4 regions of the Shewanella sp. S1-49-MNA-CIBAN-0167 genome follow, and region 2 is predicted to be linked to each of the others. Evidence: predicted binding sites of a transcription regulator. Region 2 holds the regulator's gene; each other region holds the start of a gene.

Region 1 (2,190 bases), on a different contig from region 2:
CCGAATTTCAGCTTGTTGAACACCATTACTTACCATAGTGATTAACTGCTGTTTCATCACCGGAGAAAAACGCTGGATCATCTCTTGCATCTGAGCGCCAGCTTCTCCTTGCGGTCTTATCGATAACTGGAATTGCGGCACATCACTTTTATTGACCGAGGTAAAGCTATTGTGATTTTGTAAGGTCTTATTGTCAGTTTCACTGACATCAGCCACAGCATCTAAGCCAAAATTAGCTGGGGTTAAGTGGGTTGAAGGCTCACCGGAGGCGCGCTTTATCGCTAAGGAGTCTAATACCACTGAAAAATCAGCTTTTGCCAGTACTTTGGCATTATCAGTATCTACTTGAACATTGCTATTAATGCGATCGTTATCACCTAAAATAGTCTCGGGATCGACGTTCATCGCTGAAGTCGCTTCAACTGAAGCGGCAGAACGACTAAGCCCAGAGCTTAAAGGACCCGTCATATCTGATTTAACGGCTGCAGAATTAAGTGCAGAGTTAACATCGGTAGCACTCGCTTTACCTTGGATCGCCACGCTGGTGGCGACTGATTTATCAATTTGGTTTTGTTGTTCACTATCAAGCTTGCTGTCTGGAGATTCATCACTGCTGTCCATATCAGCCTCCACCATGGCTAAAATAGACTCATCAATAACCGGTGCTTGTAGATTAAAATCACTAATTAATACGTTTAAGGCTTGAGGGTCTAACGCTTGTAAGTCTTTTACCGATAAATCAGCAAATGCCATTAAGTTGTCTAGTTCTTCAGCGCTAAGCTGAGAAAGCGCGTCTTTGGTAGTGATAGAATCTGCCGGTAAATCAATAGTATCAGTAAATAACTCACTAACACCGACATCATTATTGGTCTTTTCAACAGCAGCACTGTTTGGCGCTTCTGCCGAAAATGTTGTGTCAAAATAAACCTCAGATTGTTCGACATGTGGCAATTCTTTTCCGCCAGAGGAATGACGTTTATTGATTGAATCCGCCATATTAAGTTGAGCAAAAATCATTTCAACATCAGCATTTTCGTCTGTAGACAGCTCACTTGCGATGCCAGCATTTGCTTTCCCGGCTTCAGCATCAAACGACACCTGCGCCGTATTAGCGTTACGCCGTAAAATAAGACCGGATTCGCTCGCTTGATTAAAAGCAGATAAAAATGTTTTATTTTCAACATCTTGCACGTTTATCTTCGTGCTCGCATCGGCAGGTTTACTGCTATTGCCAAGTAAGATATTGTTCATCTGCTGCATAATCTGCTCCACTCAATTAAACAAGGTTAGGTGATATATCGTCTAAAAACAGCTAGGTCATCACCCTCTATACGTCACATATTTGTCTGTTCAATTATATGTATAAGGTGATTGCAAAAGCCTCGTAATAAGCTCGCCACCGTCGCTTCACTGACGATTTGTATTTCAATTAATAATATTAAGCAATTTAAGTGCCAACACATGGTGGTTCGATGAACTTTGCATAATAGATAACCAAGCAAAACATCAGCGAACCAGCAAGCGCATCATGATATTTTGATGTGTGCAGATCGCGACTTGTCAAACTTGCCATTTGTTGCGACTAAGGCGTCTTCACGAGTTAATAGGAGCGTCAATAGTGAGTCTATTGCAAGTCGATAAATGGTCATTAGCAAGGTCATTAGCAAGGTCATTAGCAAGGTCATTAGCAAGTCGATAAATGGTCATTAACAAGATTGTTAGCAAGGTCATTAACAAGATTGTTAGCAAGGTCATTAGCAAGTCGATAAATGGTCATTAACAAGATTGTTAGCAAGGTCATTAACAAGACAAAGGGTTATTTAAGTTTTCGGCGAAAATACTGTTGCATCGCAAATTCATCTGAGTTTTTTTGTTCAAGTTTAGCTTCTATTGCCATAGCCTTCTTGGCTTTTTGCTTTAATAACATGTCGACCGCTTTACGTTTTTGTTGTGTTTCTTGCCAATGAACTTGACGATAGCCAACTTGTTTTTCGGCATCTTGAACCGCGCCAACCTGTTGTGTTATTGCATTATCTACTTGACGAATAAATTGATGGAATTGATGGTATTGGTTTGCGCGTAATGTGGTTCCTGTGTGTCCTTCCATCTGTTTCATATAATCTAAGCGATAGTTGTTTAATGCATCCAGCTGACCTTGGCGTTTTTGCTTTTCAAATTGAGCCGACTTAA
Region 2 (2,190 bases):
CGTACGTGAAACGTTAGATGTCTGTGAGCGAGCTTATATCGTCAGCCAAGGTAATTTAATTGCCGAAGGCACACCTGATGAGGTATTGAGCAATCAACAAGTTCGGGCGGTGTACTTAGGTGAACAATTCAAGCTATAGTTACTTTACGGGCCTTTAGTCTATCTAACTCATTTGATTGAACGATATCTAAACAGCGTTAAACATCATTGATGTACGTGACAATCCATTACAGTTTTATAAATTGTCACTTTTATGGAAATCATCTAGGGATAAGCGGTAAATGAAAGCGTCACTCCAACTTAAAATGGGTCAACACTTAACCATGACCCCACAATTGCAGCAAGCCATTCGCTTACTGCAATTATCGTCATTGGAGCTACAGCAAGAAATCCAACAAGCATTGGATTCAAATCCATTACTTGAAATAGAAGATGAGTTTTCTGAAGCAAAAGACCCCGTAAAAGAAAATCGCGACCAAGCTGATACAGACTTCAGTGACAACAGCATTGTCAATATTGAAAAAGACACCTCAACAGTCGACACAGCAGAATCTATGACCAAAGAAACCATGGATGATTTAGCCATGGATACTACATGGGATGAAGTGTACACCGCCTCGCCGATGTCAGGTTCAGGTAGTGCTAGCATGCGCGATGATGACATGCCGTTTCAAGGTGAAACCACCGAAGGTCTGTATGAACATTTAGAATGGCAGAAAAATCTCACTCCATTTTCAGAGACCGATCTTGCCATTGCCACAGCGATCATCGACGCCGTGGATGAACGCGGTTATTTAACCCAAAGTACCGACGATATTCTCGAAGCCATGGGTGACGAAAATGTTGAGTTAGATGAAGTTGAAGCTGTATTAAAACGAATTCAACACTTTGATCCCGTTGGTGTTGCTGCACGTGATTTAAGTGAATGTTTATTGATCCAATTAGCGCAATTCTCTAACACCACACCCCATATCGATAATGCCCGTTTGCTAATCAAAGACTATTTAACCTTAATTGCTGGGCGTGATTTTAGATTATTGATGCGCAAAACTAAGCTAAAAGAAAATGAGTTACGTGACGCCATCACCCTAATCCAATCACTCAATCCTCGTCCAGGCTTATTGATCACCGCCACCGATGACGAATTCGTTATTCCCGATGTCACGGTACTAAAGAAAAATGGCCGTTGGGTTGTAGAGTTAAACCCAGACAATATGCCCAAAATTGGCGTTAATCAGCAATACGCCGCCATGGCTAGAAGCAGTAAAAATCAGTCTGACAGTCAATTTATTCGAGGCCATTTGCAAGAGGCTAAATGGTTTATTAAAAGTATCGAAAGCCGCAATGATACTCTACTCAAAGTGGCAAATTGCATTGTGCAATTTCAGCAAGGCTTCTTTGAATACGGTGAAGAAGCCATGAAACCTATGGTGCTAAATGATATTGCTGAAGCAGTAGAAATGCATGAATCGACAATTTCACGAGTCACCACACAAAAATATATGCACACCCCACGTGGACTATTTGAACTAAAGTACTTCTTCTCTAGCCATGTCAGCACTGACGATGGCGGGGAATGCTCATCAACAGCAATTCGTGCTTTTATCAAAAAGCTGGTTGCCGCAGAAAACCAGAAAAAACCATTGAGTGACAGTAAAATGGCTCAACTTCTGGCAGAACAAGGCATAAACGTTGCTCGTCGTACGATTGCAAAATACCGAGAAGCAATGCTAATCCCGCCCTCAAACCAACGTAAGAGTTTATAACCTACAAGGTTGTGGAGGATTTTCTATGGATATAAATCTGACTGGACGTCATGTCGAAATAACTGAATCTTTACGTGAGTATGTTAATGGTAAATTTTCAAAGCTTGAACGACACTTCGATCAGATCCATAATGTACACGTTGTACTCCATGTAGACAAATTACAACAAAAAGCAGAAGCCAAAATCCACGTTAATGGCGCAGAGATTTTTGCTATGTCAGAAAATACTGATATGTATGCTGCAATAGACGCCCTGATCGATAAACTCGACCGTCAGGTAATTAAACACAAAGAGAAGTATACAAAACACTAACGATGGAACTTTGTACCATTCTGCAGCCGGAATGCACTACCTGTGCCACACCGGGCAGTAAGAAAAAAGTACTGGAACTCATCAGCAATTTAGTCGCTGCCCAGTATCCAA
Region 3 (2,190 bases), on a different contig from region 2:
TGCGATTAATTGCGCTGCAATACCCGAGAATATGTTAGAAGCGACCTTGTTTGGTTATGAAAAGGGCGCGTTTACTGGCGCTTATCAGGCATGCCCAGGTAAGTTTGAACAAGCCCAAGGCGGCACCATATTACTCGATGAAATATCTGAGATGGAGCTGGGGTTACAAGCTAAGTTATTGCGGGTGTTACAAGAGCGCGAGGTTGAGCGTTTAGGTGGCCGTAAAACCATTAAACTGAATGTTCGCGTACTGGCAACCTCAAACCGCGATCTTAAAGCGCTGGCCACCTCGGGTGAGTTTAGAGAAGATTTATATTACCGAATTAATGTATTCCCGTTAACGTGGCCTGCGCTGCATCAACGACCTGCCGATATTTTACCGCTGGCGCGGCATTTAATTATTAAACATGCTAAAGCATTTAATATGACCTCAGTACCACAGCTTGATGACGGTGCGACTCGGCGTTTATTAACCCATCGCTGGCCGGGTAACGTGCGCGAGTTAGACAATGTTATTCAACGGGCACTGATATTGCGGGTTAATGATGATATTGGCGTTAATGATATTATTTTAGACTCTGGCGATGTGGCGTTAGTGGCACCAGAATATGTTGACACTGATAAGTCTGCCGAATTAGAAGGCTTAGGTGGCGAATTAAAAGCCCAAGAGCATGTGATTATTTTAGAAACCCTAAATCAATGTCAGGGTAGTCGGAAAATGGTCGCTGAAAAACTCGGGATCAGTGCTCGTACGTTACGATATAAAATGGCAAAAATGCGCGATATGGGGATCCAATTACCTGCTTAGTGCCAATGCATGTGCGAATTGATTATTTGTTCAAGCTTATTTAATTGATTGATTTTAAAGTTTTATTTTATAATTAAGACAAAAAGTGACCTATTTTATATGGTAAATAGGTTACTTTCGCCTGCCTATTGTTGCCTTTTGCCTGCCTATTTTCTAATTGTTTTATAATTGTTTTCTACCTATCGCCTACTAATTGTAATATTGGCATCTAAATTGCTATAAATCATTATCAGTTATTGTTGTCGTCAAAAAGCCGACGAAAGGGAGTTACATCGTGCAGATTAGCGCAAATCCATTAATGCAAGAAATGCAGTCACTTCGTGGCGAAATAGCCCCTTCTATTGGTTCATCAATTCGTCCTAATTTAACCCAGCAAGTCAATAACACTACCGGTGCTGATTTCAGCCAGTTGCTGTCTCAGGCGGTGGGTAGCGTCAATGAACTACAACAAGCCTCGTCAAGTTTAGCCTCGCGTTTAGATATGGGTGACACCACGGTTAGCTTGTCTGATACGGTTATTGCGCGTGAAAAAGCTGGCGTTGCCTTTGAAGCAACGGTGCAGGTACGTAATAAACTTGTCGATGCTTATAAAGAAATCATGAATATGCCTGTTTAGTCGCAGAACAAATAAAATAACAACATCAGATATAGCAGGTAAGTATTGTGAGCACAGACTTAATGGTAGGTTCAAATTCAACCGCTGATACCGGCGTACGGCAAGAGAACCCGTCTGGGCTTCTTGGCGGCATTGGTGGCGCCGATATGATGCGCCAAGTGATCATGATCTTGGCATTAGCGATATGTCTTGCTATGGCTGTTTTTGTGATGATGTGGGCCCAAGAGCCTGAGTATCGTCCACTGGGTAAAATGGAAACAACTGAGATGATCCAAGTCTTGGATGTACTTGATAAAAATCAAATCGATTATCAAATAAATGTCGATGTGGTGAAAGTGCCTGAAGACAAATATCAAGATGTTAAGTTATTACTCAGCCGAGCAGGTGTTCAAAGTAACACCCAAGCTAATGATTACTTAAGCCAAGATAGCGGATTTGGTGTCAGCCAACGCATGGAGCAAGCTCGCTTAAAACTCAGCCAAGAATTAAACTTGGCTCGGGCTATCGAAGAATTAAAAAGTATTAGTCGTGCCAAAGTTATTCTAGCGCTACCAAAACAAAACGTTTTTGCTCGTAATGCCTCTAAACCAAGTGCAACCGTGGTGGTGAGCGTTCGTCGTGGTGGATTAGGCCAAGAAGAGATCGATGCGATTGTTGATATTGTTGGCTCGGCGGTGCAAGGACTGGTGCCTTCTCGCGTGACGGTGACGGACTCAAATGGTCGTTTACTGAATTCTGGTAGTCAAGATGGTACCTCTGCTCGAGC
Region 4 (2,190 bases), on a different contig from region 2:
ACCTTTAGTCAAGAACTCATGGTCCGCTTGTAAATTTTCAAGTGCGTTTTCTAATGAAGTCGCAACCTGTGGGATCTCAGCCGCTTCTTCAGCAGGCAAGTCATACAGATCTTTGTCCATTGCTTCACCTGGGTGGATCTTGTTTTGAATACCGTCAAGACCGGCCATTAGCAATGCCGAAAACGCTAAGTATGGGTTGGCATGTGGATCAGGGAAACGCGCTTCGATACGACGACCTTTAGGGCTTGGTACCACTGGAATACGAATTGACGCGCTGCGGTTACGTGCAGAATATGCAAGCATCACAGGCGCTTCAAAATGCGGTACCAAACGCTTGTAAGAGTTTGTGCTTGGGTTAGTGAATGCATTCAATGCACGAGCATGCTTAATGATGCCGCCAATGTAGTAAAGCGCAAGGTCACTCAAACCAGCATACTTATCACCAGCGAATAAGTTTACCCCGTCTTTAGCTAAAGACTGATGCACGTGCATGCCACTGCCGTTGTCACCCACGATTGGTTTTGGCATAAATGTCGCTGTCTTGCCATAAGCATGAGCCATGTTATGAACAACATACTTAAGGATTTGAATTTCGTCAGCTTTCTTAGTCAATGTATTGAATCGTGTTGCGATTTCATTTTGACCAGCTGTGGCCACTTCGTGGTGATGCGCTTCAACCACTTGACCCATTTCTTCAAGTACTAAACACATTGCAGAGCGTAAGTCTTGTGACGAATCAACTGGCGCAACTGGGAAGTAACCCCCCTTCACCATTGGACGATGACCGGTGTTGCCTTCTTCATAGCTTTTAGCTGAGTTCCATGAAGCTTCTTTAGCGTCAATCTTCACGAAACAACCTGACATATCAGTACCAAAACGGACATCGTCAAATATGAAGAATTCAGGCTCTGGACCAATCAATACGGTATCAGCAATGCCAGTAGAAATAAGATACTGTTCGGCTTTTTTGGCAATAGAACGAGGATCGCGATCATAACCTGTCATGGTACCCGGTTCTAAAATATCACAACGAATAAGTGCGGTCGTTTCTTCCGTGAAAGGGTCTAACACAAAAGTCGTTGGATCTGGCATTAACACCATGTCAGATTCATTAATGCCTTTCCAACCTACAATTGAAGAACCGTCAAACATTTTGCCGTCTTCAAAGAAATCTTCATTTACTTGGTGAGATGGGATAGAAACGTGCTGCTCTTTACCTTTAGTGTCGGTAAAGCGTAAGTCTACAAACTTAACTTCTAACTCTTCTAGTTGTTTTAAAACTGATTCAACTGACATTCTCAAGCCTCCGGTAGGGTAAAGGGTTGTCCCTTAATATAATCTTGGTATTCGCCAGATGATGCATCTGCAAAACGAATATTTACATAATAACAGCAGTGAAGCGATATTCATGCCAGTTCGTTAACTAGTTGATTTTATGAAGATGAGAACGTTCCCTCATCTTCTAAATTATGATTTTGCACCAATGACGTGCATTACTATGTTTCATCATAGTGCAAAAGTCCATAATAGTGCGTCATGTTAATGCTGGTGTTTTAATCATGCCACATTTTGCATCACACCTCGATTATGTTTAATATATAAACGTTTTATACTGTTTTTTGAGGCTTAGTAAACGAAAGATTTACATGTGTTCAAAAATAATCCTATCTACAAAAGCTGCTGTGAAGTAGAATGGCACGCTTTTTTACAGTAGCTGTAATAATAAATAGCTTCTGTTAGCTCCCTTTTTTTTTTGATGGTTTAGAGGTTTATCCGTGCTAGAGAATTTACGTAACATCGCCATTATTGCCCACGTTGACCATGGCAAAACAACCCTGGTAGACAAAATGTTGGCGCAGTCAGGAACCCTTGCATCTCGTGGAGAAGCTACTGAGCGGGTTATGGATTCTAACGATCTTGAAAAAGAACGTGGGATCACCATTCTGGCAAAGAATACTGCCATCCAGTGGAACGACTACCGTATTAACATCGTAGATACTCCTGGCCACGCCGATTTCGGTGGCGAAGTAGAACGTGTTCTATCTATGGTCGATTCAGTATTATTGTTGGTTGACGCAGTTGATGGTCCAATGCCACAAACTCGCTTTGTAACCAAGAAAGCCTTCGCTCAAGGCCTTAAGCCAATTGTTGTTATCAACAAAATTGACCGTCCAAGTGCTCGTCCAGATT

The links. Region 2 encodes sigma-54, which starts transcription at its own class of promoters, with help from an activator protein. Its sites were predicted from a motif close to GTTGGCACGNNNNTNGNNT; they were not measured.
Region 1: the regulator sigma-54 is predicted to act here: its motif matches at 1,441-1,459, upstream of AAEZ00_RS03970 (flagellar hook-length control protein FliK).
Region 3: the regulator sigma-54 is predicted to act here: its motif matches at 1,009-1,027, upstream of fliE (flagellar hook-basal body complex protein FliE).
Region 4: the regulator sigma-54 is predicted to act here: its motif matches at 1,398-1,416, upstream of glnA (glutamate--ammonia ligase).

The regions. Positions count from the first base shown of each region.
Region 1 covers NZ_JBEOPO010000006.1:24,658-26,847, forward strand. Annotated here, with positions in the region: gene AAEZ00_RS03970 (flagellar hook-length control protein FliK) at 1-1,260, opposite strand, end outside; gene fliJ (flagellar export protein FliJ) at 1,817-2,190, opposite strand, start outside.
Region 2 covers NZ_JBEOPO010000007.1:47,466-49,655, forward strand. Annotated here, with positions in the region: gene lptB (LPS export ABC transporter ATP-binding protein) at 1-139, shown strand, start outside; gene AAEZ00_RS04725 (RNA polymerase factor sigma-54) at 282-1,766, shown strand; gene hpf (ribosome hibernation promoting factor) at 1,792-2,079, shown strand; gene ptsN (PTS IIA-like nitrogen regulatory protein PtsN) at 2,082-2,190, shown strand, end outside.
Region 3 covers NZ_JBEOPO010000006.1:31,611-33,800, reverse strand. Annotated here, with positions in the region: gene AAEZ00_RS04005 (sigma-54-dependent transcriptional regulator) at 1-808, shown strand, start outside; gene fliE (flagellar hook-basal body complex protein FliE) at 1,083-1,424, shown strand; gene fliF (flagellar basal-body MS-ring/collar protein FliF) at 1,487-2,190, shown strand, end outside.
Region 4 covers NZ_JBEOPO010000001.1:170,097-172,286, reverse strand. Annotated here, with positions in the region: gene glnA (glutamate--ammonia ligase) at 1-1,296, opposite strand, end outside; gene typA (translational GTPase TypA) at 1,776-2,190, shown strand, end outside.